3 regions of the Micromonospora rifamycinica genome follow, and region 2 is predicted to be linked to each of the others. Evidence: predicted binding sites of a transcription regulator. Region 2 holds the regulator's gene; each other region holds the start of a gene.

Region 1 (7,950 bases), 550 kb from region 2:
CTCTTGTCGATCCCGCGCAGTTCCAGCAGGGGGGTCGCGGACACGGGGGTCTCCTTCGGACGGAGGGAAGGTCTCGGAGCCCGTCCGGCGGCGAGCGCCGCCCGGCACGAGGTTCCGTGCCGGGCGGCGTCGCGTCGACGGGGTACGACGCTCGTCGTACGGGTCAGCTGATGCCGTTCGCCGTGCAGAGCGCGGCGTACGCGCCGGTGCAGAGCTTGGCCTTGTCGACGTAGCCGTCGGCCACCACGTCCTTGACGGTCGACTTGTCGATCGCCTTCGGCTCCAGCAGGACGGACGGGACGTCCCGGCCGCTCTCCGGGTCCTTGACGGTCTGCCCGGTCTCCTTGCGCTCGCCCTTCGCCACGGCGATGGCCAGCTCGGCGGCCGCGTCGGCCTCCTTCTTGACGGCCTTGTAGACGGTCATGCACTGGTCACCGGCGAGGATGTTCTGCAGGCCGGTCACGTCGGCGTCCTGGCCGGTCACCGGGACCTTGCCGTTGAGCTTGTTCTTCTTCAGCACCGAGATGGCCGCGTTGCCCAGGCCGTCGTTGGCGGAGAGCACACCGTCGATCTTGCCGCCGGTCTGGGTGAGCATCTGCTCGAAGATCGTGGCACCCTGCGCCGGGTCCCAGTCCGGCACCGACTGGTCCGGGCCCTTGGTGTATTCCTTCGACTCGAACTTCGGCTTGAGCACCGAGTCGTAGCCGTTCTTGAACAGGGTGGCGTTGTTGTCGGTCGGCGAGCCGTTGAGGTAGGCGACCGTCGGGTTCTTGACGCCCTTCTCGGTCAGGCACTTCGCCAGGCCCTCGCCCTGGAGCTTGCCGACGGCCTCGTTGTCGAAGCTGACGTAGTACTGGGCCGAGCCGCCCAGGGTGAGCCGGTCGTAGTCGATCGTCGCGACACCCTGCGACTTCGCCTTGTCCAGCACGGCCTTGCCGGTGCCGGAGTCCAGGTTGACGATCATCAGGGTGGTGACCCCACCGGTGATCATCTGGTCGGCGATGGTCTGGAAGGCGTTCTTGTCGTTCTGGGCGTTCTGGATGTCCGATTCGACACCGGCGGCGTCGAACGCCTCCTTGAGGAACCTGCGGTCAGCGGTCTCCCAGCGGGCGGAGGACTTGCTGTCCGGCAGGATCACGCCGATCTTCGGCTTCTTGTCGGTGCTGCCGCCGGCCTCGTTGCTCTTGGAGTCGTCGCCACAGGCGGCCATGCTGCCGGTGGCCAGCAGGCCGACGGCGGCGAAGGTGAGGAAGCCCTTGCGCATGTCTGCACGGGTCCTTTCGAGGGTGGGGGAAGGAGTGGTCGGTGTTTTGTTGTGTCCGGCAACGTATTCCCGCTCACATCCCGGGCGCAAGGGTGCCGAGGTCAGAAGTTTGTTGGCGGCGGTAACAATTCAGCAACGCGGTTGTCACCTCCGGGACACCCGTCCGGTAATCACGCTTCGTGTCCGGTCCGCAACCGTCGCCCCTGGCCGGTCCGCGACCGCCGCCGCCCGGTCAGCCGGCGGCGATCCGGGCGGTGCCGGCCCCGCTCAGGGCGACCAGGTCGGCCGGGGCGAGTTCGAGCTGCAACCCCCGGCGGCCGGCCGAGACGTAGACGGTCCCGTGGGCCAGCGCGGAGACGTCCACCACCGTCGGCAACCGGCGTCGCTGACCGAGCGGGCTGATCCCACCCCGCACGTATCCGGTGCTCCGCTCGGCCACGGCCCGGTCGGCCAGCGCGGCCCGTTTGCCGCCCAGCGCCGCCGCCAGCGCCTTGAGGTCCAGCTCGCCGGTGACCGGGACGACCGCCACCGCCAGCGCCCCGTCCACCTCGACGACCAGCGTCTTGAACACCCGCTCCGGCGGCACCCCGAGCGCCGCCGCGACCAGTGCGCCGTAGTCGGGCGCGTCCGGGGAGACGTCGTACGGATGGGTGCGGTGCGCGATCTTCCGCTTGGTCAGCAGCGCCGTCGCCGCGGTGGCCCGTCCCGCCATGCCGGTCACGCTAGCCGGGCGCACCCTCATCCGCACCCGCGACCGGTCTGCCGATCAGCACCGTCGGCGCCCCGGCCACCCGGGTCAGCACCAGGCTGGCCGGGTTCTCCCCGGCCAGCCTGAGGTCCCGGCGCAGCTGTTCGGGCACCAGCGCCGAGCCCCGCTTGAGGATCTCCACCCGGCCGATCCGCCGCTCCCGCAGTAGCGCCCGCAGCCGCTTCAGCGAGAACGGCAACACGTCGACGATCTCCAGGCAGCGGCCGAACGGTGTCGGCCGCGGGGTGTCGGCGTACAGGTAGGCGATGCTCGGGTCGGCCAGGGTCGCGTCCAGCGTGCCGGCCAGCTCGGCGACCAGGTGTGCCCGGACCACCGCCGGATCCGGGTCGTACAGGTAGCGGCGCACCGGTCCGACCGTCGCCTCCGTGTCGCCCGCGCCGGTCAGCTGGTGGCTGCGCGTCGTCGGTTCGCCCGGGCCGCCCGGCGGGCGCTGCCGGGCGGCGGGCCGCTCCGACCGCAGCACGGTCGCCCGGCGGGGCACCCCGGCGAGCGGGCCACCCCAGAGGGCCGCCTCGACCAGGTCGCCGTCGACGCTGACCCACTCCGCTTCGGTCCCGGCCGGGATCCGCGCGTGGTCGAGGCCGGGGGCCACCTTGACCACCGTGTGCGGCACCCGCCCGGCCAGCCCGGTGACGAAGTCCCACGGTGGCGAGTAGGCGTCCGGTTCGAAGATCCGTCTCCCGGTGCCGGCCCGCCGGCGGGCCGGGTCGCAGAAGACGGCGTCGACCCGGGTCACGTCGAACGCGGTCGCGTCGCCGCACTCCACGGTGAACATCGCGGCCAGCCCGGCCGCCTCGGCGTTCGCGGCGGCCAGCGCGGCGGTGACCGGGTCGGCCTCCACCCCGTACACCCGGATTCCGGCGCGGGCGGCGGCGAGTGCGTCGGCGCCGAGGCCGCAGCCCAGGTCGGCGAGGGTGTGCACCCCGGCGGCGGCGAGCCGGGCGGCCCGCCGGTCGGCGACCACGCGGCGGGTGGCCTGCTCCAGGCCGGGGCGGGTGAGGAACATCCCGGCGGCCTCCGGGCCGAACTTGCCGACCGCCCGGCGGCGCAGCTCGGCCTGGGTCAGCGCGGCGGCGGCCAGCCCGGCCGGCACCCCGCGCGAGCGCAGCGCCGCCGCCGCGACCAGCGGGTCGCCGCCGGCCACCTCGGTCGCCGCGGCGAGCACGGCCGACCCCTCGGGGGTACGCAGGGCGGCGAACTGGTCCAGATCCACCCGCCCATTGTCCGCTCCGGTGCCGGACCGGGGCGACACGGGGAGGTGTCTCGTTGGCACTCTCCTTGACGGAGTGCTAGCCGAGGAATAACCTGCGATTAGCACTCTCACCCCGAGGGTGCCAGCGTCCGGGCCATCCGGTCCGGGTGCTGAACGCCAGGCGGACCGGCACCCGCGACGACGGCCCCGCCCGGTGGCATGTGGCAATTGACGCCGGTCGGACTCTCGGCCGGCAACGAAACCAAGTACCCCAGGAGGGTATGCCCGTGACTACCGCGACCAAGGTTGCGATCAAGCCGCTCGAGGACCGCATCGTGGTCCAGGCGAACGAGGCTGAGACCACCACGGCGTCGGGCATCGTGATCCCCGACACCGCCAAGGAGAAGCCGCAGGAGGGCACCGTCCTCGCCGTCGGCCCCGGCCGGATCGACGACAAGGGCAACCGCGTGCCGCTCGACGTCAAGGTCGGCGACACCGTTCTCTACTCGAAGTACGGCGGCACCGAGATCAAGTACGCCGGCGAGGAGTACCTGGTGCTCTCCGCCCGCGACGTTCTCGCGGTCATCGAGAAGTAACCAACCGATTCCAGTGTCGTCGCCCCGGTCCGGCTCGCCGGGCCGGGGCGACGTCGCTTCGAAGGGACATTCATGGCGAAGATCCTGAGCTTCTCGGACGACGCCCGGCACCTGCTGGAGCACGGTGTCAACGCCCTCGCGGACGCGGTCAAGGTCACCCTCGGCCCGCGCGGGCGCAACGTCGTCCTGGACAAGAAATTCGGTGCGCCCACGATCACCAACGATGGTGTGACCATCGCCAAGGAGATCGAGCTCACCAACCCGTACGAGAACCTCGGCGCGCAGCTGGTCAAGGAGGTGGCGACGAAGACCAACGACGTCGCCGGCGACGGGACCACCACCGCGACCGTGCTGGCCCAGGCGATGGTGCGCGAGGGCCTGCGCAACGTGGCCGCCGGGGCCAACCCGACCGGCCTCAAGCGGGGCGTCGACGCGGCGGCCACCAAGGTCTCCGAGGCGCTGCTCGGCCGGGCCGTGGAGGTGGCCGACAAGGAGTCGATCGCGCACGTCGCGACGATCTCCGCGCAGGACGCCACCATCGGCGCGCTGATCGCCGAGGCGATGGAGAAGGTCGGCCGTGACGGTGTCATCACCGTCGAGGAGGGCTCCACCCTCACCACCGAGCTGGAGGTGACCGAGGGTCTCCAGTTCGACAAGGGCTTCATCTCGCCGAACTTCGTCACCGACGCGGAGTCGCAGGAGTCGGTGCTGGACGACCCGTACATCCTCATCACCACGCAGAAGATCTCGGCGATCGAGGAGCTGCTGCCGCTGCTGGAGAAGGTCCTCCAGAACAGCAAGCCGCTGCTGATCGTCGCCGAGGACGTCGAGGGCCAGGCGCTGTCCACCCTGGTGGTCAACGCGCTCCGCAAGACCATCAAGGTCTGCGCGGTCAAGGCCCCCGGCTTCGGCGACCGGCGCAAGGCGATGCTCCAGGACATGGCGATCCTGACCGGAGCCGAGCTGGTCGCCCCGGAGCTGGGCTACCGGCTCGACCAGGTGGGCCTGGAGGCGCTCGGCACCGCCCGGCGGGTCGTGGTCGACAAGGAGAACACCACCGTCGTCGACGGCGGCGGCAAGTCCGCCGAGGTCACCGACCGGGTCGCCCAGATCCGCAAGGAGATCGAGGCGTCCGACTCCGACTGGGACCGGGAGAAGCTGGCCGAGCGGCTGGCCAAGCTCTCCGGTGGCATCGCGGTCATCAAGGCCGGCGCGGCGACCGAGGTCGAGATGAAGGAGCGCAAGCACCGCATCGAGGACGCGATCGCCGCGACCAAGGCCGCGGTCGAGGAGGGTACGGTCCCCGGCGGCGGTGCCGCGCTGGCCCAGATCCGCTCGGTGCTCGACGACGACCTCGGCCTGACCGGTGACGAGAAGGTCGGCGTCTCGATCGTGCGCAAGGCGCTGGTCGAGCCGCTGCGCTGGATCGCCCAGAACGCCGGCCACGACGGTTACGTGGTGGTGGAGAAGGTCGCCGGCCAGGACTGGGGCCACGGCCTCGACGCCGCCAAGGGCGAGTACGTCGACCTGGTGAAGTCCGGCATCATCGACCCGGTGAAGGTGACCCGCAACGCGGTCACCAACGCCGCGTCGATCGCCGGCCTGCTGCTGACCACCGAGAGCCTGGTGGTCGAGAAGCCGGAGCAGCCGGAGCCGGCCGCCGCCGGTGGGCACGGCCACGGCCACCAGCACGGCCCCGGTTTCTGACCCCGCGCCAGATCCGGTTCAGGGCGCACCGTCGTACGTCGGCGGTGCGCCCTGACGCATGCGGGGCACCTGCTTACGGAACGGTGACGTGGTTGGCGGCCGGGGCGGTCGATCGACGACACTTGCCCGATGAGCACCCCCCGCGGCTTCGCCGCGCTGGCCGGGGTCACCGCCGCCGTGGTGGCCATCGGTGTCGCCGAGCCGGTCGCCGTCCTCACCGGTCCGCGTTCCGCGCCGCTGATCGCGGTCGGCGGGGTGGTGGTCGACGTGGTGCCCGAGCCGCTCAAACAGTTCGCCATCGACGTCTTCGGCCGGTACGACAAGATCGCCCTGCTGGTCGGCACGGCGGTGCTGCTGGCGGCCTTCGCCGCCGGGATCGGCGTGCTGGCCGCGCGCCGGCTCGCCGTCGGGCTGGCCGGTATCGCGGCGTTCGCCGGTGTCGGTGCCGCCGCCGCGCTCACCCGGGCCGGCGCGGATGCCGCCGACGCGCTCCCCGCCCTGGTCGGCGGGGGGTTGGGCGGGCTGGTGCTCTGGGCCTTCGTGGCCGGTCCCTGGCAGCTCGACCCGTGGCCCTGGCAGCCGCCCACCCCGCTACCGGCCGCCCACCCCGGGCCGCTTCCGGCCGGCGGGCCGCCCGTCGGGTCGGAGCCGTCGGAGTCGACCGACCCGGAGTCCCGGCGGCGGTTCCTGCACGGGGCCGGCCTGCTCGCGGGCACGGCGACGGTGGTGGGGCTGGGTGGGCACTGGCTCGCCGGCCGGCGGGGTGTCTCGGCGGCCCGGGAGGCGGTCGCCCTGCCCACCCCGGCGGTGGCGGCGCCGCCGGTGCCGCCCGGCGCGGACCTGTCCCTGGCCCAGCTCGCCCCCTACACCACCCCGAACGGCGGGTTCTACCGGATCGACACGGCGCTGGTGGTGCCGCAGGTCGACCCGCAGACCTGGCGGTTGCGCATCCACGGTCGGGTGCGCAACCCGATCGAGCTGACCTTCGCCGAGTTGCTGGCCCGGCCGATGGTCGAGCGGTACGTGACCCTGGCCTGCGTCTCCAACGAGGTGGGCGGGGACCTGATCGGCAATGCCCGCTGGCTGGGGGTGCCGATCAGGGAGCTGCTGGACGAGGCCGAGCCGGAGGAGGGGGCCGACCAGGTGGTCGGCCGCTCGGTCGACGGTTGGACCTGCGGCACCCCGACGGCGGTGCTGCGCGACGGCCGGGACGCCCTGCTGGCGGTGGGGATGAACGGCGAGCCGCTGCCGGTCGAGCACGGGTTCCCGGTGCGGATGGTGGTGCCCGGCCTCTACGGGTACGTGTCGGCCTGCAAGTGGGTCACCGAGCTGGAGCTGACCAGCTTCGCCGACTTCGACGCGTACTGGGTGCCGCGGGGCTGGTCGGCGCAGGGGCCGGTGAAGACGCAGTCGAGGATCGACACCCCGCGTCCGCGCAACCGGCTGACCGCGGGTGAGGTGGTGGTGGCGGGGGTGGCCTGGGCACAGCACCGGGGGATCAGCCGGGTGGAGGTGCGGGTGGACGGCGGCGCCTGGCAGCAGGCGACCCTCGCCCCGGCGGTGTCGGTGGACACCTGGGTGCAGTGGTCGTGGCGGTGGCCGGCGACCCCGGGCGAGCACACCCTCCAGGTGCGGGCGACCGACCGGAACGGTGAGACCCAGACCGCGCTGGCCGCGCCGGTGGCCCCGGACGGGGCGACCGGCTGGCACCGGGTCACGGTCACCGTCCGCTGATTCTCCACCACCTGTCAGTCATCAAGCATGATCAATATGTTGATGGATGGAAAATCCTCCGCGGTATCGAGGGTTGAGGCTGTGGGAGCGCTCCCGTAACATCCCTGATGCGACTGTTAACGTTCACCTAACACCGACCACCACCAATGTGCACGTCCCGTCCCGTCAGGAGGATGTTTTATGTCCAGATCCAGATCGGCCAATGTCGGCCTGGTCTCGGCCGGTGTCGCAATGCTGGCATCGGCATCGATCGTCACCGCGTTGCCGGCGGGTGCCGCAGCGGCGGGTTGCTCGGTGAACTACACCGTGTCCTCCGAGTGGGGTGGCGGCTTCGGTGCCAACGTCGCGATCACCAACCTGGGCGACGCGCTGAGCAGCTGGACCCTGACCTGGTCCTTCGGCTCCGGGCAGTCGGTGACGCAGGCATGGAACGCCACCGTGACGCAGAGCGGCTCGGCGGTGACCGCCAAGAACGTCAGCTACAACGGCGCCATCCCGACCAACGGCTCGGTGTCGTTCGGCTTCAACGGCGCGTGGACGTCCAGCAACCCCGTCCCGACGAGCTTCGCGCTCAACGGGGTGGCCTGCAACGGGGGGACGAACCCGACCACCCCGCCTCCCACCACCCCGCCCCCCACGACCCCGCCGCCGACCACCCCGCCCCCCACCACCCCGCCGCCGACCACGC
Region 2 (7,950 bases):
GGCCTGCTGGTGGCGCTGTTCGCCGCGTTCCCGGTCTACTGGATGGTCGCCACCTCGCTGAAGCCGAACCGGGAGATCTTCTCGGCCACCCCCCGGCCGGTGCCGGCGCACCCCACCCTGGAGCACTACCGGGAGATCCTCACCGGCAACCTGATCCCCGGCGTGACCTTCGCCGACTTCTTCGGCAACAGCGTGCTGGTGGCGGTGAGCACCGTCCTGCTCAGCGGCCTGGTCGCGCTGCTGGCGGCGACGGCGGTGGCCCGGTTCCGGTTCCGGCTGCGGACCAGCTTCCTGATCATGCTGCTGGTGGTCCAGATGATCCCGCTGGAGGCGCTGGTCATCCCGCTGTTCCTGATGATCCAGCGGCTCGGCCTCTACAACACCCTGCCCAGCCTGGTCCTGACCTACCTGGGCTTCTCGCTGCCGTTCGCGGTGTGGATGCTGCGCGGCTTCGTCGCGGCGGTGCCGAAGGAACTGGAGGAGGCCGCCGCGATCGACGGGGCGAGCCGGTCGCAGATCTTCCGGAAGGTCCTCTTTCCGCTGGTCGCGCCCGGACTGGTGGCGACCAGCATCTTCTCCTTCATCACCGCCTGGAACGAGCTGATCTTCGCGCTGACCTTCGTCAACGACCAGAGCCGGTACACCCTGCCGGTGGCGATGACGTTCTTCTTCGGCCGGGACGACACCGCCTGGGGTTCGGTGATGGCGGCCTCCACCCTGTTCACCCTGCCGGTGATCGTCTTCTTCCTGCTGGTCCAGCGGCGGATGGTCACCGGCCTGGTGGCCGGCGCCGTCAAGGGCTGAGATGGCCACCGGCCTGGTGGCGCGCCGTCAAGGGCTGAGGTGGCCACCGGCCTGCTGGCCGACGCCGTCGAGGGCTGAGGCGCACGGCGGCCGACCGCCGGGGGTCGTAGGCTGAGATCATGACGGGCAGGGTGGCGGCGGTGAATATCGGCGTGGTGACCGAGGCGCGGTGGGCGGGCGCCGCGAGCGGGCGCAGCGGCATCGACAAACGGCCGGTCGACGGCCCGGTGTCGGTGCGCGCCGACGGCGTGGCCGGTGACTTCATCGGCGAGCGTGCCCACCACGGCGGCCCCGACCAGGCGGTCTACGCCTACGCGCAGGAGGACGCGCGGTGGTGGGCGGCCGAGCTGGGCCGCGACGTCCGCCCCGGCGGGTTCGGGGAGAACCTGACCACCTGGGCGGTGGACGTGACCGACGCGGTGATCGGTGAACGCTGGGCGGTCGGGTCGACGCTGCTCCAGGTGACCAAGCCGCGTACCCCGTGCACCACCTTCGCCGGCTTCTGGGGGGTGCCCGACCTGATCAGGCGGTTCACCGTCGGGGCCAGGCCGGGAGCGTACCTGCGGGTGCTGCGGGCGGGCGTGGTCACCGCCGGGGATCCGGTCGAGGTGGTGGACCGCCCGGCGCACGGGGTGACCGTCGGCGAGGTGTTCCGGGCGATGAGCCTGGAGCCGGAGCTGCTGCCCCGGCTGCTCACCGCCGACGAGCTGCCCGGGCCGACGATGGACAAGGTCCGCCGCCGGTTGAAGGCCCCCGGCTGACCACACCGCACCGGCCCGCCACCGGGCTCAGGCCCGCCGCCGGCTTCAGGAAAACCGCCGGCTTCAGGAAAACCGCCGGCCTCAGGAGCGCCGCCGGTTTCAGGCCGGGTCGGCGAAGACCTCGGCCAGCACCCGGGCGCCGGTGGGCCGGTCGTCGGACACCTTCGCCCACCGGCCGTTGTCGGCGCTCCACTCCAGGCCGTCGAAGCGGACCCGCTTCACCCCGTGGTCGGGGGCGTGCGAGACCAGCCAGTGCGCGTACCGCCAGCCGTCGCGGGCGTCCGTCGCGGGCACCGTCACGTCGGTCAGCTCGGCCACCACACCGGCGTCGGGCAACCCCCAGTCCAGGGTGAGGCCGCGGGTCAGCTCGGCCGCCGCCGCCTGCCCGCGCATCACCGGGGTACGCCCGACCGTGCAGGCCACCGCGCCGGTCGCCTCGCCGAGCAGTGCCCGGGCCAGCACCTGGGACTCGTCCGCCCACTTCTGGTACGCCTTCGGGTACGCCGACCGCTGCACCGCCTGGGCGGCGTCGGTGACCTCCATCCGCTCCCAGCCACGGACCTTCTTCAACGCCTGGTAGAACCGCTTCGCCGCGTACCGTTCGTCGCGGATCTGGTCCGGGGTGCCCCAGCCCTGGCTGGGGCGCTGCTGGAACAGGCCGAGCGAGTCCCGGTCACCGTGGGCGAGGTTACGCAGCCCCGACTCCTGGTACGCGGTGGCCAGGGCGACCACCACGGCCTGCTCGGGCATCTGCCGCTGCATGCCGATCGCGGCGATGGTGGCCGCGTTGGCCATCTGCTCGGCGTCCAACCGGACGGTGCCGTCGGCCTGGACGGTGCAGCTACGGCCCGCGAGAGGAAGCCGCAGCTCCCCGTCGAGCTGTCGGACTCCCCAGCCTCCGACGATGGCGAACAACGCCACCACGACACCGGCTGCCACGAATGTCCGCGTCCGCACCCGCACCTCCTGTTTCGGCGTTCGCCTAGCGTACGTCGCCGAGTCGCGCTCCCGGGTCGGTCGACCGGTTCACGTTCCCGCGCGGAATCGGAAGAAACCAGGTCATTCCCGGGGCACCCAGGCCGCGTCCCGCTTCTCCCGGAACGCCGCCACCCCCTCCCGGCCCTCAGCCGACAGGAAGTAACCGGTGGACCGGGCGGACAGCTCGGCGACCTCCGCGCGCAGGTCGGTGGCGGCCGGCCGGCGTAGCAGCTCCTTCGTCCCCGCCAGCGCCCCCGGCGCTCCCCGGACCAGCGAGGCGCAGTACCGGGCCACCGCCGCGTCCAGCTCGTCGGCCGGCACGGCGGCGGTCACCAGGCCCACCTCGGCGGCCCGCCGGCCGTCGAAGGTGTCGCCGGTCAGGTAGAGCTCGGCGGCGGCCCGGGGGTGCAGCCGGGGCAGCACGGTCGCCGAGATCACCGCCGGGATCACCCCGATCCGCACCTCGGTGAAGGCGAACGTCGCCTCCTGGGCGCAGACCGCCAGGTCGGCCGCCGCGATCAGGCCCAGCCCGCCGGCCCGTGCCGGCCCGGCCACCCGCGCGAGCACCGGCTTCGGGCACTCCCGGACCGCCACCAGCACGTCACCGAGCATCCCGGCCGGTACCGACCCGCTGGCGTACGCGGCCGCCGTCTCCTTCAGGTCGGCCCCGGAGCAGAAGACCGGGCCGGTGTGGTCCAGCACGACCATCCGGACCGCGTCGTCGGCGACCGCCGTGGCGATCCCGGCCAGCAGCTCGGTCATCAGCGCGGTGGACAGCGCGTTGCGGTTGTGCGGGCTGTCCAGGGTGAGCGTGGTCACCCCACGGGCCGTGGCGACCCGCACGAGTCGGTCGGGAGAGGTCATGCCGGGCACACTAGTGGCCATGCCCGGCGTCCTTCCAGATGGTGAGACCGTTCCCGTCGACGGTGCGCTGCCCGGCACCGCGCTGCGGGCCGTCGGTGAGCGCGGTTTCGGTGTCTACCTGCACGTGCCGTTCTGCGCCAGCCGCTGCGGCTACTGCGACTTCAACACCTACACGGCCGCCGAGCTGGGCGGGGGCGTCGGCCGGGAGTCGTACGCCGACACGGTGCTGGCCGAGCTGGCGCTCGCCGCCCGGGTGCTCGGCGACACCCCGCCGCCCCGGGTCGACACGGTCTTCGTCGGCGGCGGCACCCCGACCCTGCTGCCCGCCGACGACCTGGCCCGGCTGCTCGACGGCATCGACCGCACCTGGGGGCTGGCCGCCGACGCCGAGGTGACCACCGAGGCCAACCCCGAGTCGGTCACCCCCGGATCGCTGAAGACCCTGCGGGCCGCCGGCTACACCCGGATCTCGCTCGGCATGCAGTCCGCCGCCGCCGGAGTGCTCGCGGTCCTCGACCGCACCCACCGCCCCGGGCGGGCCGCCGAGGCCGCCCGGGAGGCCCGTGACGCCGGGTTCGACCACGTCAACCTGGATCTGATCTACGGTACGCCGGGGGAGCGCGCCGAGGACTTCGCCGCCTCGCTCGACCAGGTGGTCGCCGCCGGGGCCGACCACGTCAGCGCGTACGCCCTGATCGTGGAGGACGGCACCCGGCTGGCCGCCCGGATGCGGCGCGGTGAGCTGCCGTACCCCTCCGACGACGTGGCGGCGGACCGCTACCTGGCCGCGGAGGCCGCCCTCGACGCCGCCGGCTTCTCCTGGTACGAGGTGTCCAACTGGGCACGCACCGAGGCGGCCCGGTGCCGGCACAACCTGCTCTACTGGACCGGCGCCGACTGGTGGGGCCTCGGCCCCGGGGCGCACAGCCACGTCGGCGGGGTGCGCTGGTGGAACGTCAAGCACCCCACGACGTACGCGCAGCGGCTCGCCGCCGGCCACTCACCCGGCCTGGCCCGCGAGGTGCTCACCCCGGACGAGATGCACACGGAGGACGTGATGCTGCGGCTGCGGCTCGCGTCCGGGCTGCCGTTGGCCGCGCTGGACGACGCGGGCCGGGCCGGTGCCGACCGGGCGCTCGCCGCCGGGCTGCTGGACCCGGTGGCCTACCCGCGGGGGCGGGCGGTGCTCACCCTGCGTGGCCGGCTGCTGGCCGACGCGGTGGTCCGCGACCTGCTGCCCTGAGCGCGCCACCGGACCGGCCGGCGGCGACACCGGGCCGACCCGGCGAGACGGCCACCCGTCGACCCGCACCACCGGCCCCGGCCGGGGCCGGCGCGCAGGCGGTACCCGGCCGGCCGGGGGAGCGGCCGGCCGGGGCTCACTTGATGAAGTTGGCGGACATCGGGTAGCGGTAGGCCTGACCCTCGTTCGCCTTCATGCCGGCGATGATCCCGAACAGGATCTGGATCACCACGACCGCGATGCTGGGCAGGAAGAGCAGGCACCAGCTCACGAAGAGCAGCACGAACGCGATGATCGACCAGAGGATCTGGAAGTTCAGCGCGGCCAGCGCCTGCGCCCGGACGGCGGGCGACTGCTGCCCGCGTACCAGGTAGGCGATCAGCGGGGCGACGAAGCCGAGCGGGCCGAAGCTGATCAGCGCACCGGCGGCCCCGCCGAAGTGCGCGACCAGCGCCCAGGTCTTGTCCTCGCTGTTGGCGTACCCGCCGGTCGGTGCGCCGTACGTGCCGGCGGTCGGATATCCGCCACCCGCCGGCGGGTAGCCGCCCGGCGGGCCGTAGCCGCCCGACGGCGGCTGGTCACCGGGGGGTGGGGGATACCCCCCGGGTGGGGGATAGCCGCCCGACCCCGGAGCACCGGACAGTGGTGCGGTGGGCGGCTCGTATGGCGAGCCCTGGCCAGCGGTCGGGTCCGGCGGGAAGCCGTCCCCCGCGCCGGGCGGGCGAGGTGGTTCAGTCATGCCGTCACGGTAGGGGCTGCCGGCAAGGGCGCACCAGAGCGACACTGGTGACGTTGGCCTCGACGCTCGGTCAGCGACCGGTCCGGCCGCCCGCCGGAGCCGGCCGGACCGACGGTCCGTCGTTGATCATCGCGGCGGCGGTACTGCCGACGTAGACTGGCACTCGCTACAGTCGAGTGCCAGAGCGGTTGCCGGGGCAGCGGCTGCCCCGGTCGACGTGCACCAGGAGGTGGGAGATGGGTCTCGACGACCGCAAGCTGGCCGTGTTGCGGGCGATCGTCGAGGACTACGTCGCCACGCAGGAGCCTGTCGGCAGCAAGACGCTGGTCGAGCGGCACCAGCTCGGGGTCTCCCCGGCGACCGTCCGCAACGACATGGCGGTGCTGGAGGAAGAGGGCTACATCCGGCAGCCGCACACCAGCGCGGGCCGGGTGCCCACCGACCGCGGCTACCGCCTCTTCGTCGACCGGCTCTCCCGGGTCAAGCCGCTCAGCCCGGCCGAGCGCCGGGCCATCGAGCGCTTCCTGGTCGGTGCGGTCGACCTGGACGACGTGGTGCACCGCACCGTACGCCTGCTGGCGCAGCTCACCCGGCAGGTCGCCGTGGTGCAGTACCCGTCGCTGGCCCGGTCGTCGGTGCGCCACCTGGAACTGGTGCCGATCTCCACCACCCGGCTGATGCTGGTCATGATCGCCGACACCGGGCGGGTCGAGCAGCGGCTGGTCGAGCTGCCCGCACCGGTTCCCGCCGACGACGTCACCGACCTGCGCCGGCTGGTCAACGAAAAACTGGTCGGGAGTCGGTTGTCCGACACTCCGCCGCTGGTGCAGGCACTGGTCGACGAGAGCGCGCCGCACCTGCGCGGCGCGATGACCACCCTCTCCACCGTGCTGCTGGAAACCCTGGTGGAGCGCACCGAGGAGCGGCTCGCGCTGGCCGGCACCGCCAACCTCACCCGGGGTGGCCTGCTCGACTTCCAGGGCTCGCTGCGACCCATCCTGGAGGCGCTCGAAGAGGAGGTCGTGCTGCTCAAGCTGATCGGCGAGGCGGAACCGAGCACCACCCGGGTACTGATCGGCGACGAGAATGAGGTGGACAACCTCCGCGCCGCCTCGGTGGTCAGCACCGGGTACGGCCCGGGCAGCACCATCGTCGGCGGGCTGGGCGTGCTCGGCCCGACCCGGATGGACTACCCCGGCACCATCGCCACGGTGCGTGCCGTGGCACGCTACGTGGGCGAGCTGCTGGCCCAGAACTGACCAGTCAGGGCCGACGGCCGGCTCCGGCCGCCGACCGGCGCAACGCGAGACGAACATGAGGACACGGAACGCAGTGGCCAGGGACTACTACGGCATTCTCGGGGTGAGCCGGGAAGCCTCCGACGACGAGATCAAGCGCGCCTACCGCAAGCTGGCGCGGCAGTTCCACCCGGACGTCAATCCGGATCCGGAGGCACAGGAGAAGTTCAAGGACATCAACGCCGCGTACGAGGTCCTCTCGGACGACCGGAAGCGGCAGATCGTCGACCTGGGCGGCGACCCGCTCGCCCCGGGCGGCGGGGGCGCGGGCGGCCCCGGTGGCCCCGGCGGGGCGGGACCGTTCGTCGGCTTCCAGGACATCATGGACGCCTTCTTCGGCGGCGCGGCCGGTGGCGCGCGGGGTCCACGCCCGCGTACCCGGCCGGGCGCCGACGCGATCCTGCGGCTGGAACTGGACCTGCACGAGACCGCCTTCGGCGTCGAGGCACCGATCACCGTCGACACCGCCGTGCTCTGCACCACCTGCTCCGGGGCGGGCGCCGCGGCCGGCACCCACCTGGCGACCTGCGAGGCGTGCGGTGGCCGGGGCGAGGTGCAATCGGTGCAGCGCACCTTCCTCGGCCAGGTGGTCTCGGCCCGGCCGTGCACCGTCTGCCAGGGCTACGGCACCACCATCCCGCACCCCTGCCCCACCTGCGCCGGCGACGGCCGGGTGCGGACCCGCCGCTCGCTGACCGTCAAGATCCCGGCCGGGGTCGAGGACGGCATGCGGATCCGGCTGGCCCAGCAGGGCGAGGTCGGCCCGGGCGGCGGCACCGCCGGTGACCTGTACGTCGAGATCCACGAGCGCCCGCACGACGTCTACTCCCGCAAGGGCGACGACCTGCACTGCCGGGTCACCGTCCCGATGACCGCCGCCGCGCTGGGCACCCGGCTCACCATCAAGACGCTGGACAGCGAGGAGACCGTCGACGTCAAGGCCGGCACCCAGCCCGGCAGCACACTGCGGCTGCGCGCCCGGGGCGTACCGCACCTGCGCGGCACCGGCCGGGGTGACCTCTACGTCCACCTCGACGTGCGGACCCCCACCAAGCTCGACGCCGACCAGGAGAAGATGCTGCGGGACTTCGCCAAGACCCGGGGCGAGGAGGTCGCCGAGCTGAGCAAGCAGGGCGGCTTCTTCTCCCGGATGCGCGACGCCTTCAACGGCCACGCCTGACCGCTCCGGTTTCCGGGTGCGCCCCGGCCGTGCCTGCCCGGCCCGGAGCCGGGTCGACCCGGGTGCGCCCCGGCCGGTTAGCC
Region 3 (7,950 bases), 2.3 Mb from region 2:
CACTCCACCGGCACCACCACGTCGGCGGCGATCGGCATCGGCGCACCGGCCGCCACCGAGAAACACGAGCCGGGAGTGAGCCGCACCGGACGCCAGCTCGCCGCGCCGAGGTCACCGACCACGTTGAGCCGCACCGGACGGCCCGGCCCCGGCGAGGGGACCGGGCCGTACCCGACGAGGTCCTCCCAGCGCGCGGCGTACCCGTCCACCGCGGCCTGGTCGAAGGCGGGGAACGAGTGCGGGGCGACGACGTCCGAGGCGAGGACGTTGCCGTAGGCCTGGGTGAGGTCGAGGTCGAGCGGGGGCAGCGCGCGTAACCTGCGCAGCACGCTGCCCAGGTAGTCGGCGAGCGGCGTCAACTCGTTCGCGGCCGCCTCGGCGTCGGCCGTCGAGGTCATGTACCGGAGCCGCCCGCCGCGTCACGCACCCCGTTGAGGATCGCCGCCGTGACGGTCTCGTCGCCGTTGTTGACGAACCCGGTCAGCCAGCTGCGGAACTCGGCCCCGAGGTCCTCCCGCTCGACGGCGATCTGCACGACTGTCTGGAGGTAGCCCAGCGGCATGCCGGTGTCGTAGCGGGTGCCCCGGTAGACGATCGCGTGCACCGGCACCCCCTCGGCGCGCAGCAGCTCCATCGCGTCGGTGAGCTGGATCTCCCCGCCGCTGCCCGGTTCGGTACGCCGGATCGCGTCGAAGATCCGTCCCGGCAGGACGTACCGGCCGAGGACCGCCAGGTTGCTCGGGGCGTCCTCCGGCTGCGGCTTCTCCACCATGCCGGTGACCTTCACGACCTCGCCGAGGTCGGTCAGCTCGGCCTCGGCCGGCTCGACCGAGGCGATCCCGTACCGCTTGGTCTCCGCCGGATCGACCTCGAAGAACGCCAGCACCACACCACCGGTGCGGGCCTGCAGCTCCAACATGGCCGGCAACAGCGGCTCGGACGGCTTGACGAACTCGTCGCCGAGGAGCACCGCGAAGGGCTGGTCGCCCACGTGCGACTCGGCGTACCCGACGGCGTGGCCGAGGCCGAGCTGCTCCGGCTGCCGGCAGGTGTAGATCTCGGCCAGCTCGCTGGGGCGCTTCACCGCGGCCAGCCGCTCGGCGTCCCCCTTGGCCTCCAGCCGGGCCTCCAGGTCGGGACGCCGGTCGAAGTGGTCCACCATCGACGTCTTGCCCCGACCGGTGATCAGCAGCACGTCGCCGATGCCGGCCTGGGCGGCCTCCTCGACGATGTACTGGAGCACCGGTCGATCGATCACCGGCAGCAGCTCCTTGGGCACCGCCTTCGTGGCCGGCAGGAACCGGGTGGCCAGGCCGGCGGCCGGGATCACGGCCTTGACCGCACGGGCACGACCGGTCGCGGCGGTCGCTGAGGGGTTCGCTGAGTGCTCCGACATGCCGCGAGACTATCGGCCACGGCTCTGCCGCGGCGGGTGAGGACCGGAAGACGCGCCGCCCGGCTGCGTCACACCGGGGGTGCCGACGGCGTGCCGACCGGTCGGCTGCTCGGTCCGCGCGCCGTCGGCGGGGGTCCGGTCGGCCGCCGACTGGTCGGAGGGGGGCTGGTCGGCGGCGGACGGACCGGTGGGGGGACCGGCGCGGGGCGGATCGTCGTCCCCGACCGCCGTTCCCGCCGGGACCGCCGTCGGATCGGCCGGCACCTCCCCGGCCGGCACCGGTCGCGGACGCGCGGTCGCCACCCGGTAGCCGTCCCGGCCGGCGCCCTTGGCCGCGTACAACGCCTCGTCGGCGGCGTCCAGCACCTCCGTGCCGGTGCCGGCGTGGTCCGGGTAGACGGCGATGCCGATGGAGACCGACATCGTGATCGTCGTCGGGGTTCCGGTGTGGCCGGCCACCACGACCGGGGTCTCCCGGACCGCCGCGCCCAGCCGCTCGGCGACGGTCGCCGCGCCCCGGGCGTCGGTCTCCGGCAGCAGCACCACGAACTCCTCACCCCCCTGCCGGAAGGCCAGGTCCACCTCGCGGATCTCGCCCCGGACCCGACGGGCGAACTCGGCGAGCACCGCGTCCCCGGCGGCGTGCCCGTAACTGTCGTTGACGATCTTGAAGCGGTCCAGGTCGAGGACCAGGATGCTGAGCATCCGACCGAACCGGTTGGCCCGCTCCACCTCCCGGCGCAACGACTCCCGCAGGTAGCGGTAGTTCCACAGCCCGGTCAGCGGGTCGGTCAGCGACAGCCGCTGCGCCTCCTCGTGGACCCGGACGTTCTCCACCGCCACCGCCGCGTGCCCGGCGAAGGTCCGCAGGGTGGCCAGGTCGTCGTCGTCGAACTCGTCGCCCCCGAGCCGGTCGTAGAGGACCAGCACGCCGACCGCCGGATCCCGGCCGGCGGCCTCCCCGGCGGGCGCGGTGAACGGCACCGCCACGTACGTCTCGCACCACGGCTCGCCGGGCGGCGTCGGGCCGGGTCGGACCCGCCCGCGTTGCGGCTCGCCGGTGGCGGCGACCGCACCGACCACCCCCGCGCCGACCGGCATCCGCAGCTCCTCCGGATCGGTGCCCGCCGGGCAGCGCCCGGCCAGCCCCTCGACGCACTGCCCGACGAGCATCCCGGCGTCGTCGCGCAGCAGCACCGCCCCGGCCCGCGCCCCGGTCGCCGCGATGGCGCTGTGCAGGATCACCCGCAGGATGCGTTGCAAATCGTGGGTGCTGGCCAGGGTGTCCCCGAGCACCCCGAGATGGCCGCGCAGCTGGTCCCGGCTGCTGGTCAACGCCGCGACGTAGCCGGCGGTCTCCCGGATCATCCGGTTGAACGCGGCGGCGAGCCGGCCGATCTCGTCCCGGCTGCGCACCGGCACCCGGGCGGTCAGGTCGCCCCCGGCCACCCGGTCCACCGCGCCGGCCAGCTCCACCAGGGGCCGGGTGGTCACCCGGGCCAGCCGCCACGCGGTCAGCACGGCCAGCGCGGCGGCCAGCAGCACCGCCCCGAGCAGCACGACCGGCAGACCCGACGACTGCCCACCGGGCACCGAGAGCACCAGCGGCAACGGCTGCCCCGGGGTCGGTCCGAGCCGCCGGACGTACCGGCCGTCTCCGGTGGCGGTGACCCGCTCGCCGTCGGCCGAGCCGGCGGCGGCCAGCACCGCCGCGCGTACCCCGTCGGTTTCGGTGGTGTGGGCGATCCGGCCGGGACCGGCGGTGTCGTCGAGGAGGGTGACCGCGACGCCGGTCACGGCGGCCAACCGGGCCACGAACGCCGGGTCGACCAGCTCGGCGGCGGCCACCGCGCCGAGCGGCGTGCCGGCCGGATCGCGCAGGTCCACCCGGGCGCTGATGGCCCGCACCGGCCCGCCGGTCCGGACGCCCGCGCAGTCCTGCCAGCCGGTGGCGGGTCCACCCGGGGTGGCGTACGTGACGCCACCGGCCCGGTCGGTGACCAGCACCGCGGCGGCCAGCCCCCGGCTGACCACCTGGCCGGCGGCGCCCGCCCGCCCGGCCGGGTCGGGGCGCAGGGCCACCGCGTCGGCGGCGGCCCGCAACTGCTGGCAGAGCGCGTCGATCGAGGTACGCACGGCGGTCGCGGCCAGGCTGAGCCGTTCGGTGGACCGGCTCCGGTCCACCGTCGACAGCGTGGTCCCGACGAAGACCGCACCGAGCACCACCGGGCCGAGCACCACCGTGAGAAAGGCCGCCGTCAACCGCCCGCGTAGCGTCAACGTTCTTCCCCCCGGAAGTTCCAGGCCCGTTCCTGCGATGCTGACACAGAGCGACCGGCCGCACGGCGTTGCGTCAGGAGTGTTGCGTGCCCAATTTCTCCGATCACGCGGATGCCGTCCCGGCGGCCAAACGCGAGACACGCGTCGCGCTGCTCGCCCGCCGCCGGGCGCTCACCGCACCGCAGCGGGCCGCCGCCGCGCGGCGCGTCCAGGCCGAGCTGACCGATCTGGTACGCCGTCTGCGGCCGACCACGATGACCGCCTACGTGCCGGTCGGCTCCGAACCGGGCGGCCCCGACCTGCCCGACGTGCTCCGGGCCGCGCTGCCGGCCGGGGCGGACCTGCTGCTGCCGGTGCTCCGCACCGACCTCGACCTGGACTGGGCACCGTACGCCGGGCCGGGCACCCTGGTCGCCGCCGGCCGGGGCATGCGCGAGCCGGACGGCCCGCGCCGGGGCCGAGCGGCGGTCACCGGGGCCACCCTGGTCGTGGTGCCCGCGCTGGCGGTCGACCGGCGCGGGCTGCGGCTGGGCCGGGGTGGCGGTTCCTACGACCGGGCGCTGGCCCGGGTGCCGGCGGCCGTCCTGACCGTGGCGCTGCTGCACGACGGCGAACTCCTCGCGGCGCTGCCCGCCCAGCCCCACGACCGCCCGGTGGGCGCGGCGCTCACCCCGTCGGACGGCCTGCGCCGGCTGCCCACGGCCGCACCCTGAAGGCCGGCCGTACCGCCGGTCCGGCCGACCACCTCCGCTCCCCCGGACGGCTCAGCCCGGCCGCGTCCCGCCGCACCCGCTCCCCGATGCGTCGGCGTGCCGACGCCCGTCCGGCTCCGCGATGTGCCGGATCACGATCCGGCCCCGTCCGCTGGACGAACCCGGGTCCGATGACGCACCATTGGCACTCGAATACGCCGAGTGCCAACCGGCCGTCCCAGATCCGGAGGAGAACGTGCCCACGTACCAGTACGCCTGCACCGCGTGCGGCCACCAACTCGAGGCGGTGCAGTCGTTCTCCGACGAGCCGCTGACCGAGTGCCCCGCCTGCGAGGGGCGGCTGCGCAAGGTCTTCAACTCGGTCGGTGTCGTGTTCAAGGGCTCCGGCTTCTACCGCACCGACTCCCGGGCCTCGGGCACCGAGGGCAAGAGCAGCGCGGTGAAGTCCGACAGCACCTCCTCCGGTTCCGGCAAGGACTCGTCTGGTTCGTCCCCCGCGACCGGTTCGGGCTCCGGCTCCGGGTCCGGCTCGGGGTCGGGGTCGGGGTCGTCGACCGGCTCCGGATCCGGCTCGGCGGGCTCGACCGGCGGTGGTTCCTCCGGGTCGACCAAGTCGCCGGCGGCCAGCACCTCCTCCTGACCCGGTAGCCACCGAAGACCCCTGCCGCCCCGGGCCGCAGGGGTCTTCGTCGTCTCGGCCGGCCTTAGCAGATCCGGCGGGAGGACGGTGGCCGTCCACAGGTCCGCCCGTCGTCCAACGGCTGTGGACGACGGCTCGTGCCTCGCCCGACGCCCGCCTAGCCTGCTGAGCCGGGGATGCCGGCGGGGCATCCGGTGAGCGGCGGAGGTGTGGTCATGGCGGGCGGTGGCACGGATGACGAAGGCTCACTGCGGCCGTTCCGATGGCCGCATCGCCCCGGCGGGGCGACCCTGCTCCGGGCGGTGCTGGTGGCCGCCCTGCTCGGGTTGGCGGTGCTCGTCCTGGACACCCCGGCCCGCTGCCCCGCCGGCCCGCCACCGCCCACCGTCGGGCTGGCGCTGGCGGCAGGCCCCGCCACCGTCACCGCCCCGGGCGGATGCGCCCCGCCCGGAACGGACGACGCCACCCGGGCGGGCCGTTCCGACCACCCCCGGCCCCCGACCGGTCGGGCCGGGGCCGGCGACGCCGCCGTCCCCGGCGGGGAGGACGGCGACCCGCCCGCCGGCCGGGACACCCCGGTCGCGCTGCCGCTGCCGAGTGGCTTCGTCGGGGTGCCGGTACGGCTGGCCGAACCGGCCGCCCTGGCGGTCCTCCGCCCCGGCGCGCGGGTCGACCTGCTCGTGGTGCCGGCCGGGCGGGCGGCCGGTGAGACCATCCTGCTGGCGACCGACGCGCTGGTGCTCGACGTGGTGGGCGACGGTGCCGCCGACGGCTCCTCCGCGCTCTATCTGGCGGTCCGCCCCGACCAGGCGCAACGCTCCGTCGGGCAGCCGGAGGGCAGCCGCTTCGGTGTCGTGGTCCGGCAGTGAGCCACCGCCGTGCGCCGGAGCACCGGCAGCACACCGGTGCCCCGGTGCCCACCGCGCCGGCCGGGAGGGGGCGGGTCCTGCCGCCCGTCCCGCCGGTGGCCACCGGCGGCGGTCAGCCCCAGTGCGGAGGACGCTCGGCGAGCAGCCAGTCGTCGTTGCCGCCACGGCGCTCACCCCAGCCGGAGTCGGTGTCGTCGGCGGTCTGCTCGGGCAGCACCACGAAATCCTCGCTGAGGTCGACCGTGCGGTCGTCGTCGCCGGGTACGCCCTGCCCGGCCGGGTCCTCGATGATCACAGCCGGTAAGAATACCCGGGCAACCGGACCGGCCGCCCCTACGGTGACCTGACGTGTCGACCCGGCAACGGCCAGCCCGGGCGTCAGGAGACCACGATCCGTAGCCGCGCTCGGCCGGTCCCCGGGGTGGCCCGCCCTGGACCGGCGGCCCGCACCGCCCCGAAGATCGCCCTGCGACCGGCTGACGGCCCGTCACGTTGGTAGCGTCGGACGGCGTGACGACGCCCAGCGGTGCCAGCCCCGAGGACGAGTACTGGCGACGCCCGCCCACGCGGCAACCCGCCGAGACCGAGCCGACGATCCCGGCCGGCCGCACGGACGCCGCCGGCCCACCGGTCCCGACCACCGCCGCCGGAAGTTCGCGGAGCACTGACGATCCGCCTGGAGCGCCGGTGGACTCCCCGACCGGAGCCGGGGCCGGCGGCCGAACCGACGCCGGGACCGACACGCAGGCCGGTGTCCAGCCCGGCACCGGCACCGGAGCCGAGACCGAGGCCTGGACCGTCACCGGGGCCGGCAGCGCGACCGCGACCGGAGCCGCAGCCGGAGCCGACGGTAGGGCCGGGACCGACGGTGGGGCCGGGGCGGCGAGCGGTGCCGGGGACGCCGCCGGCCCGGCGGGTGGAGCCGGCCCGGGGTGGCCGACGGCGGGGGTCTACACCGGACCACCGCCGACCACGCCACCGCCACCGGGCTGGCGTCCCCCGGTGCACCTGGAGGCGACCCCCGCGCGCAGCCTGGCCTGGCAGGACATGGAGGCGATGGATGTCGCGGAGCAGCAGGCGCAGCGGGTCACCTGGAGCATCGGCGCGGTGGTCGGCGTCGTGCTGCTGGTACTGCTCTGCCTGCTCTGTTCCCGGGCGTTGTTCTGACCACGGCCGGCCGGGCACCCCCGCCCGTCAGGCGGTGGTGCCCGGCCGGCCGTGGTGACTCCGCCGGTCGCGGTGACCGGTCAGAACGTGTTGGTCCACACCGAGGCGGCGCCGCTGTCCCCGGTGAGGTAGACGGAGATGCAGGAGAGCACCGACAGCACCACGACGACCCCGGTCAGCACCCAGGTCGCCCAGGTGGGCAGCTTCGGGGTACGCACCCGGTCGCTGGTCACCGCCAGCAGCAGCAGCGCCGCCACGGCCAGGGCGAGGGTCCACCAGAGCAGGATGTCACCGAGCTCGGAATGCTCCTGGATCTTGGCAAGCAGCTCCGGCGAGTAGCCCTTCGCCTTCAGCGCCGCCTGGAACTCCTCTCCCGTCTCGGTCGCCACCCAGGCCAGGACCGGGGTGACGACGGCCAGGATGGCCACCGCCCAGTCGAGGCGGGGACGCCAGCGTGGCACCAACCCGTAGGCACTGGCCAGCAGGGCGAGCAACGGCACGAAGACCACCACGGCATGGACCACCAGAACGTGGGATGGCAGACCATTGAACTCTTTGAACACCGACACCTCCGGCAGTGGACGCGGTTGCGGCAGACAGCGTACGACGAGTGCATGGTCGTCGCGTCCCCCATCCGCGTACACGCTGTGGCGGACGTTCCGGTTCACCGGTCGCCGACCGCGGTCGGGTGCGGCGACCGGTCACGCGACCACCCGACGCCGGGCGGCACGACGCCGGGCGTGGCACTGTTGACGGGTGGACAACGACGATCTCGGTCTCTTCGGTCCCGGTTCGATCACCTGGAAGGTGCACGACGAACCGGTCCTGATCGTCGCCGGCCTGCGTTCCCTCTACCTCCAGGCGCTGCACCCCCGGGCGATGGCC

Evidence for each region. Region 2 encodes HrcA, which represses chaperone genes, less so after heat shock. Its sites were predicted from a motif close to GGTTNGCACNCTCNNNNNGAGNGTGCNAACC; they were not measured.
Region 1: the regulator HrcA is predicted to act here: its motif matches at 3,343-3,373, upstream of groES (co-chaperone GroES).
Region 3: the regulator HrcA is predicted to act here: its motif matches at 4,569-4,599, upstream of GA0070623_RS14665 (FmdB family zinc ribbon protein).

The regions. Positions count from the first base shown of each region.
Region 1 covers NZ_LT607752.1:5,348,291-5,356,240, forward strand. Annotated here, with positions in the region: gene GA0070623_RS22500 (ATP-binding cassette domain-containing protein) at 1-44, opposite strand, end outside; gene GA0070623_RS22505 (sugar ABC transporter substrate-binding protein) at 164-1,264, opposite strand; gene ybaK (Cys-tRNA(Pro) deacylase) at 1,497-1,976, opposite strand; gene GA0070623_RS22515 (THUMP-like domain-containing protein) at 1,987-3,246, opposite strand; gene groES (co-chaperone GroES) at 3,507-3,821, shown strand; gene groL (chaperonin GroEL) at 3,894-5,528, shown strand; gene GA0070623_RS22530 (molybdopterin-dependent oxidoreductase) at 5,658-7,262, shown strand; gene GA0070623_RS22535 (non-reducing end alpha-L-arabinofuranosidase family hydrolase) at 7,443-7,950, shown strand, end outside.
Region 2 covers NZ_LT607752.1:5,902,173-5,910,122, forward strand. Annotated here, with positions in the region: gene GA0070623_RS25005 (carbohydrate ABC transporter permease) at 1-804, shown strand, start outside; gene GA0070623_RS25010 (MOSC domain-containing protein) at 924-1,565, shown strand; gene GA0070623_RS25015 (hypothetical protein) at 1,665-2,528, opposite strand; gene GA0070623_RS25020 (enoyl-CoA hydratase-related protein) at 2,625-3,407, opposite strand; gene hemW (radical SAM family heme chaperone HemW) at 3,427-4,650, shown strand; gene GA0070623_RS25030 (DUF4870 domain-containing protein) at 4,787-5,389, opposite strand; gene hrcA (heat-inducible transcriptional repressor HrcA) at 5,626-6,648, shown strand; gene dnaJ (molecular chaperone DnaJ) at 6,722-7,867, shown strand.
Region 3 covers NZ_LT607752.1:3,592,827-3,600,776, forward strand. Annotated here, with positions in the region: gene GA0070623_RS14645 (molybdopterin molybdotransferase MoeA) at 1-398, opposite strand, end outside; gene GA0070623_RS14650 (UTP--glucose-1-phosphate uridylyltransferase) at 395-1,396, opposite strand; gene GA0070623_RS14655 (diguanylate cyclase) at 1,406-3,676, opposite strand; gene GA0070623_RS14660 (5-formyltetrahydrofolate cyclo-ligase) at 3,763-4,389, shown strand; gene GA0070623_RS14665 (FmdB family zinc ribbon protein) at 4,625-5,029, shown strand; gene GA0070623_RS31005 (CpaB family protein) at 5,245-5,898, shown strand; gene GA0070623_RS14680 (hypothetical protein) at 6,011-6,190, opposite strand; gene GA0070623_RS30585 (hypothetical protein) at 6,409-7,065, shown strand; gene GA0070623_RS14690 (DUF2231 domain-containing protein) at 7,146-7,628, opposite strand; gene GA0070623_RS14695 (oxygenase MpaB family protein) at 7,822-7,950, shown strand, end outside.